2 regions of the Sporolactobacillus terrae genome follow, and region 1 is predicted to be linked to the other one. Evidence: riboswitches for the same ligand, from Rfam matches in the RefSeq annotation. Region 1 holds a riboswitch; the other holds the start of a gene.

What was found. A riboswitch is a leader RNA that binds a small molecule or an ion and turns the genes downstream of it on or off. The one in region 1 is predicted to bind S-adenosylmethionine.
Region 2: it holds a riboswitch for S-adenosylmethionine, as region 1 does, so the genes downstream of both, K7399_RS02400 (vitamin B12 independent methionine synthase) here and K7399_RS12655 (O-acetylhomoserine aminocarboxypropyltransferase/cysteine synthase family protein) in region 1, are expected to answer to the same signal.

Annotation. Positions count from the first base shown of each region.
Region 1 covers NZ_CP082837.1:2,653,459-2,657,775, forward strand. Annotated here, with positions in the region: gene K7399_RS12645 (Gfo/Idh/MocA family protein) at 1-155, shown strand, start outside; gene K7399_RS12650 (aldehyde dehydrogenase family protein) at 283-1,779, shown strand; SAM riboswitch class I at 1,997-2,098, shown strand; gene K7399_RS12655 (O-acetylhomoserine aminocarboxypropyltransferase/cysteine synthase family protein) at 2,223-3,527, shown strand; gene K7399_RS12660 (NAD(P)/FAD-dependent oxidoreductase) at 3,608-4,317, opposite strand, start outside.
Region 2 covers NZ_CP082837.1:528,811-533,127, reverse strand. Annotated here, with positions in the region: gene K7399_RS02410 (N-acetylmuramoyl-L-alanine amidase) at 1-163, opposite strand, end outside; gene K7399_RS02405 (aldo/keto reductase) at 435-1,388, opposite strand; SAM riboswitch class I at 1,562-1,669, shown strand; gene K7399_RS02400 (vitamin B12 independent methionine synthase) at 1,802-2,929, shown strand; gene K7399_RS02395 (L-lactate permease) at 3,045-4,317, opposite strand, start outside.

The sequences.
Region 1 (4,317 bases):
GCAGTACTGCAAAAGCAATGGTTTATGAATATGATCACATGAATGCTGCGGTCAGCGGAGCGATCACGGAACAGACTGCGCGTCTGACAAACGATGTCATGCAGATGATGACCAACATCCGTGATCAATGGGGAATCCGTTATCCATTTGAATGAGGCAGATTCGCTCAAATCATAGTTTTTAAAATAAGAGAGCGTTTTCTTTTTAATTTTTATATGTCTGTATTACAATATACCTGTGATATTAATTACACTAAATTCTGACTTGAAGGGAAGATGTGCAATGAGCATTCAAGACACAGTCCTGGAACACGCAGTAGATTCAGAATACAAATTATATATTGGAGGAAAATGGGTCACAGGCACGGAAGGCAAAAAGATCGCAAGCTATAACCCAAGCAACGGCGAAAAGCTGACTGAATTCGTTGACGCTAGCCATGCCGATGTAGACGCTGCAGTTGAAGCAGCGACAAAGGCTTTTGAAACATGGAAAGACACCAGCGTTCAGGAAAAAAGCGCCATCCTGCTGAAAATTGCCGATCTGATCGACGAAAATACCGAACATCTTGCACTTGTTGAAACGTTGGATAACGGCAAACCGCTCCGGGAAACAACAAACATTGATGTTCCGGCTAGTGCAGATCACTTCCGCTATTTCGCAGGCGTCATCCGCTCTGAAGAAGGCACAGCAAACGCTCTGGATGAAAATACATTAACAATTAACTTAAAAGAATCATTAGGGGTTGTCGGCCAAGTCATCCCTTGGAATTTCCCATTGCTGATGGCAGCTTGGAAGATTGCCCCGGCGATTGCTGCGGGGAATACGGTTGTAATCCATCCATCGTCCTCAACATCGCTCAGTTTGCTTGAACTCGCGAAGCTCCTTGATCAAGCGCTTCCTGCTGGTGTTGTGAACGTCATCACCGGACGCGGATCGGATTCAGGCGACTACATGCTGCACCACGAAGGATTTGCTAAACTTGCGTTTACCGGGTCGACCCAGATTGGTTATGAGGTTGCCGAAGCAGCCGCAAAACGGCTCATTCCGGCAACACTCGAACTCGGCGGCAAATCGGCAAACATCTTCTTCGATGATGCCCCTTGGGAACGTGCCATTGAAGGCGCACAACTCGGTATTCTATTCAACCAAGGTCAAGTATGCTGCGCCGGTTCTCGAATCTTCATTCAGGAAGGGATTTATGATAAATTTGTAGCCGCTTTGAAAGAAGCATTCGAAAAAGTAAAAGTCGGTCTCCCTTGGGAAGATGGCGTACAAATGGGCGCTCAAGTCAACAAACATCAATTGAGTCAAATTCTTGATTACGTAAAAATCGGTCAGGACGAAGGCGCAAAACTTGTTACCGGCGGCTGCCAGCTGACAGACAACAACCTAGATAAAGGGGTATTCATGGCGCCAACCTTGCTTGCAGATGCAAAGAACACCATGCGTATTGCCCAGGAAGAAATCTTTGGACCGGTTGCAACTGTCATTAAATTTAAAGATGCCGATGAAGTAATTAAACTGGCGAACGAATCGGATTACGGGCTCGGCGGCGCGGTTTGGACAAAGGATATTAACAAAGCATTGCGTGTCGCTCGCGGCGTACGCACCGGACGCATGTGGGTCAACACCTACAACCAGCTCCCTGCCGGCGCTCCGTTTGGCGGCTATAAGAAATCCGGAATCGGACGCGAAACATACAAGAGCATTCTCGATGCATACACGCAAACCAAGAATATTTATATCAGCACCAAGGAAGACGTCGACGGTCTTTATTAATTTTGAGCATTACAGTGCATTTTAAAAAGAGGGTCTCATCCTGTCTTTGGACACTGAGACCCTCTTTTTTGCCATTCAGAACCGATAGGCCGCGTGGTCACGCAATTGAACAGTGCATCGGCAACTGAGTTTTCTTAAATATAATTATTCCGATCTTTTTACTTATTTTATCTTGACAAACCCCTTGGGCGAAGCTAAACTTAACTCAATTAAATGAATCTTATCAAGAGCGGCGGAGGGACTGGCCCTGAGAAGCCCGACAACCAGCACATCGGTGTATGGTGTTAATTCCAGCAGATTAATTTCTGGCAGATAAGACTAGCATCGGCGATATAAGCCGCTTCTCAATAGTCTGCGAGAAGCGGCTTTTTCATCATCTGCTCACGCACCTTCTTCTAAGATTTTATTTAATGTACTCGAAATGAACAAAGGGAGCGATTCACATGGCAGAAGAACACAAGTACGGATTTGAAACGCTGCAGGTCCACGCAGGACAGGTGCCTGATCCTGCAACAGGCGCACGTGCAGTGCCGATTTATCAAACAACATCGTTTGTTTTTAAAGATGCGGATGAAGCAGCCGATTTTTTCCAACTGAAACGACCGGGTAACGTGTATGCACGAATTATGAATCCTACCGAGGATGTCTTTGAACAGCGTGTCGCTCAGCTTGAAGGCGGATCTGCCGCACTAGCAACCGCTTCAGGACTCGCAGCAATCACCTATTCGATCTTAAATGTTGCAAACAGCGGCGATCACATTGTTGCAGCGTCGACATTGTACGGCGGAACCTACGAATTGTTTAACGTGACCTTGAAAAAGCTCGGCATCGATGTTACCTTCGTTGATCCGGATGATCCGGAAAACTTCCGCAATGCGATTCAGGATAATACCAAAGCGCTTTACGGTGAAACAATCGGAAATCCGAAAATCAACATCCTTGATATTGAAGCCGTTGCGAACATTGCTCATGAATACAATATTCCACTGATCGTCGATAACACATTCGGTACACCTTACCTTGTTCGTCCGATTGAATTTGGCGCCGATGTTGTTGTACATTCCGCTACAAAATTCATTGGCGGTCATGGCACTGCGATTGGCGGCATCATCGTAGACGGCGGAAAATTCGACTGGCGTGCAAGCGGCAAGTTCCCGGACTTTACGACACCGGACAAAAGCTACGGCGGTTTAGTTTACGCAGACCTCGCTCCGGCTTCCTTTGCCGCAAAAGCGCGTGTTCAGCTGTTGCGCAACACCGGTGCAACCATCAGCCCGCAAAATGCTTTCTTATTCCTGCAAGGCCTTGAATCGCTCTCGCTTCGGGTAGAACGCCATGTTCAGAATGCCCGCAAGGTCGCCGAATACTTGAATAACCATCCGAAAATCACATGGGTTAATTATCCTGACTTAGAAGATAACCCGTACCACGACCTTGCGAAAAAATACTTCCCAAAAGGCGCCGGCTCGATCTTTACATTCGGCGTTAAAGGAGGCCGTGAAGCCGGCAAAGCACTGATTAATAACGTGAATCTCTTCTCCTTGCTGGCAAATGTCGCCGACGCGAAGTCGCTGATCATTCATCCGGCAAGCACCACACATGCAGAACTGACACCGGAGGAACAGGCGGTTACCGGTGTAACACCTGAACTGATTCGTGTATCTATCGGCGTTGAAACCGTAGACGATATTATCTACGATCTGGATCAAGCACTTGCAAAAATTCCAGATACAGTAGAAGCAAAATAAAAAAAGAGATGTGTTACATTACAGGGGTTATTGCATAAGGGAGTCTGCATACGCAGGCTCCCTTATATTATGACTGCAGCCTAACTGAATCTGCCCTTCTTCAGCATGGTTTCAACACCGCCGATCTTTACCAGTGAACGGTTTTCAATCACCTTTTTCATCACGGATGCCGGACGACCTTTTAACCCTTTACCCATGACTTCCCCAACCGCATCATCGCGTCCAAGTGAACAAACCGTCCCTTTAAACTTGAAAACAAACGGCTTTGTCGGTCTATCATCCAGCATTGCTTTAACATTGTAGGCAGCACAATCTGCCTGTTGCAGTGCGATTTGAGCAGTCGTCGGATAAGGTTGCCCGCTGCCTGGATCAATCACTGCGGAACAATCACCGATAATCAGTATCTCCGGATGATCCGGAACCGACAGGTCATCCATGACACGCACGCGACCGCGCCGCTCTTCAAAACCTGAATCACGGACAACCGCACTCCCACTGACGCCGCCTGTCCAAACAAAGGTCCCTGCCTTTAACGATCGAACATGTTCCTCCGTGCGATAATAAATCTTCGCTCCATCAAATCCGCACACACGCCCAATTAAAAAGTCAACACCGCGATCGCGAAGCTTGCGCGATCCGTATGCAGCAAGCCGTCGATTGAACATCGGCAATGCCTTTGGCGTCGGCTCAATACAAACAATGCGCACCTGTTTGGCATCTACTTGATAACGCGTGATTAATTCCGGAATACGATGTGTCAATTCACCGAGAAATTCAAAACTGGTAAATC
Region 2 (4,317 bases), 1.2 Mb from region 1:
TTTTTGCTTGGTCATCCGTATCATCGTAGACCGTATGACCTGCTGCTCGAAGATCGTTGATAACCGCGTTCTTGATTTGCCGATTAACGACTTCTTCCTTGATAAACCCCTGAGCACCAGGAACAAAGGAATTATGTCCGGCATGAATACTGTATTTAGCCATTATTAAACAACCTCCTTCTCTTATGTGTATGCACATCCTAGGGATGCCGAAAGTTAGAACACCTATTATGTAGAAAAAGACACACATGCCTGGTGAAGCGCACAAAGAAAAAGCAGCCGCTTCAGCGAGGAAACCCCTCGAAAACGGCTGCTCCATTCTTTATTTAACCTTTTGCGGTTCTTCATACATTCAGATAATAAAATTGCGCGATCAAGCGTCCCCTGTACTGCACTTCTCATCATACTCCATTAGCATGAGACTGCTCAACTGATTACAAATTCGATGAGGCAAAGACATGATCGATCGTTTGGTAATCCTCATCCCGAAGCGCTGTAGAAACACTTGCCACATTCGCCAGCAGTTGTTCCGGTGTACGCGCCCCGGGAATCACGGGTCCGATCAGCGGATTCTTCATGTACCAAGCAAGAACAAGTTGTGCCGTTGTGACACCATAGTGCGAAGCGATCGGTTTCAGCTTTTCAACTTTTTCAACATTTCGCTTCAATTGATCCGGTTGATACAAATCAATCGTCAGACGGTGATCGCCTGCTTCAAAATGCGGCAAGTTATCCGGGTTGTAGCGTCCGGTCAAAAGTGCGGCAGCAAACGGTTCATAAGGCACAAAGGTAATCCCACGCTCCTTCAGATAAGGGACGACTTCACGCATCGCATCCTGCTGCAGCAAATTGTATTGATTTTCGACTAAATCAACATAACCGTCTGCATCAGCTTCTTTAATTTGTTCCAAGCTAAAATTCGAAATGCCGATTGCCCGAATCTTGCCCGCTTCTCTCAAACGCTGAAGCGCTCCGACCGCTTCTGCCTTCGGCGTGTCCTGATCTGGAAAATGGATATAAAAGATATCCAAATAATCGGTCTGCAGTCGTTTCAGACTTTCATCAACTGCTTGCGTCAGAAATTCAGGATTATTACTCAACGTGACAGCGCCATCCGCAGCAATTTGCTGCGCGCCTTTCGTTGCCAAAATTACTTTTTCACGATCATTGTTCTTCAGCACGTCACCGATCAGTTCTTCAGAATGACCGAGCCCGTACATAAATGCGGTATCAATCATTTCAACCTCGTGGTCAATGGCCGTTTGAACCACCTGCTTTCCCGTCTCATCATCAAGATTGGGAAACAAGTTATACCCACCAATTTTATTTGTTCCAAGCCCAAGTGGATTTACAGTTAGTTCCGTTCGACCGATTTTCACCTTTTCCATTAAATCACCAGCTTCATACGAGAATAACTTTAGCGTAAAAAAGGATGGCACTGCTTGTCAAAAATTATGCCTGCTTTGAACAGACGATCGTTTTTTGCAAATTGGCTAAAAAAGCTTGAAAAGCCAACCGATTTAGCGTAGACTTCAAGACAATCAAATCAATGAATCAATCATTCTTATCTAGAGAAGCCGAGGGACTGGCCTGATGACGCTTCAGCAACCGTCGTTTTGCGACAAGGTGCTAATCCCAGCCGGCATTTAAAACGCCGGAGGGATAAGAAGAGACCCGAACGCACAGTCTTCTTATTCCCAAATAAAGAAGACTTTTTTATTTGCTCTAAAGCACCCGGTTGATCACTTAGGTCTCCTGCATGATGAATGATTGTGCCATAAAAATTGAGGAGGATAAAGAAATGACCGTAAGCACAGCAAAAAAAGCGCCATTCCGTTTCGACCAAGTAGGAAGTCTCTTGCGTCCACAAGCATTGAAAGAAGCACGAGAAGCCTTTCATGAAGGAAAAATTGACCAAGCTGCACTGACCAAAGTCGAAGATGAGGAGATCAAGAAAATCGTCGATAAGCAAATTGCATTAGGACTAAAAGCCGTAACCGACGGTGAATTTCGTCGCAGCTGGTGGCATTTGGATTTTCTCGCCAATCTCAACGGCGTTGAGACCTATTCACAACATGAAAGCTATAAATTTAAAGGTGCAAAAACGCGTGACACCAACGTCCGCTTCGTCGACAAAGTTGCCTACAATCCGAACCATCCATTCTACGAGGCATTTACATACTTGCAGCGTATCGTACCTGAAGGCGTGCTGGCAAAACAAACGATCCCAAGTCCTACACTCTACTTCCGTGACCACCGAGATGATCAAGCGGTTAACTTCTATGAAACACGTGCCGACTTCTTAGCAGATCTCGCAACCGCCTATCGGCAAACGATCCTGCATTTCTACGAACTTGGCTGCCGCTATCTTCAACTCGATGACACGACTTGGGCCTTCCTGATCGACCGAATCAGCAATGCAAAAAGCAATGAAGAAAAAGCAAGCGCTGAACAAATCGCACAAGATGGTGTCACGGTGATCAACGCTGCAGTCAAAGATCTTCCTGAAGATTTAACGGTCACCATGCACATTTGTCGCGGCAACTTCCGCTCCACCTTCCTGTTCTCCGGTGGCTACGGACCGGTTGCTTCCTATCTCGCACAGCTTAACATCGACGGCTATTTTCTCGAATATGATAATGAACGCGCCGGCGACTTTGCGCCGCTTGGAGAAATTTTCCAAAATGGTGCTGACAAAAAGGTTGTTCTAGGTCTGATAACGTCCAAGTTTCCTGAACTGGAATCTGAAGAAAAGCTGCAAAAACGGATTGAAGAAGCAGCCACTTTTGTTCCATTAAAAAATCTATGTTTGTCCACACAATGTGGTTTCGCATCCACTGAAGAAGGCAACAAGTTAACTGAAGCTCAGCAATGGGCGAAATTAAAACGTGTTGTCACAACTGCAAAAAAAGTATGGACTGATCAATAAAAATTAACCGCACTGAATAACGAAAAATGAGCCTCTGAAATCAAATCCTTGGGATATGATTTTAGGGGCTCTTTCTATAGATTGAAGATTCTTTTTCCACTATTTCTGGTTCAGTTCAGAAAAATAAAGTGATCAGATAAGCGGCTAACCCTGCCAGAACGCTATAGAGGATGGCAGGAGCAACGGTCTTACGAATAATCTCGCCTTCTTTGCCGGCAAGTCCGACAACGGCACTTGCAGCAACGACGTTATGAATACACATCATGCTGCCCGCTGAACCGCCGATCACTTGCAAGGCCAGTACAAGCCGCGGATCAAGGCCCGCATCCATCGCAACATCAAATTGAATTGGGGAGAATGTTAGATTGGATACCGTTCCGCTTCCGGTAATAAACGAACCCAGTTCCCCAAGAAAGGGAGCAGCGGCCAGCCAAATCCCGCCAAGACTTCCCGAAAAAGCTTGGGCAATATACTCCGGCATGCTGACGAGATCCTTTGTTGTCAGTCCGGAATTACTGAATACTTGAACCATAATTAAGGTTGCAACCAAGGCAATTGCCGTTGTTTTCATCGAGCGAAGCGAAATTTTAGCACCCCATATGAACGCTTCGGCCGGTGTCCGTTGAAAAATGAGTGCCAGAAGTGCCGAAACCGTTAAGATCGTTCCTGGTGAGTACAACAGCTTCCATTCAGAATGAACTTCTTTAATCCCAAGGATGTTATTCCATGACAGGTCGAACGCAGTCGTCGCAACATGATGGATCGGCGGCACAATACGTGTAAGCAGCAGTAGAATAACTACCGCAATATAAGGTGCCCAAGCAGCAAGCAGGCTCATGGTCTGCGGTTCGGTATCTTCTTTAAAATCACTGCGAAGCGCGCCCTTCCATTCTTTTTTCGGAAGCAGCCAACCGCGCGCGGCCGTAATTGAAGCTACGGCCAGTGCTGTAATGGAAGCCAAAATCGAAACAAATTCATAGCCAAAGAAAAATGCATACGCGAGCGCAGACCATGTATATGAAAAGCCGACAACCAGCGCCCATGGGAGCATCGAACGCAACACACCTTTTTCCTTCTCCTGTGCATTGGTGAAAAAACGCGTCAGTACATAGATTAATAAAACAGGTAGAAACGAACCGGCAAAAAGATCAAGAATCGTAATGGTTTGTCCAATTTCACGGAAAAAGTCGGGGTTACTCGTAACAATGTTGCTTAAACCAACCGAAATCGGCGTACCCACCGCGCCAAAAGATACCGCTGTGCTGTCCGAGATCAGTGCGAGCGTCACTGCAGCCGCCGGCGGAAAGCCAATCGCAATCATTAGCGGAGCCGTAACCATTGCCGGCGTTCCAAAGCCCGCCGCTCCCTCGATCAACGACCCAAATAGA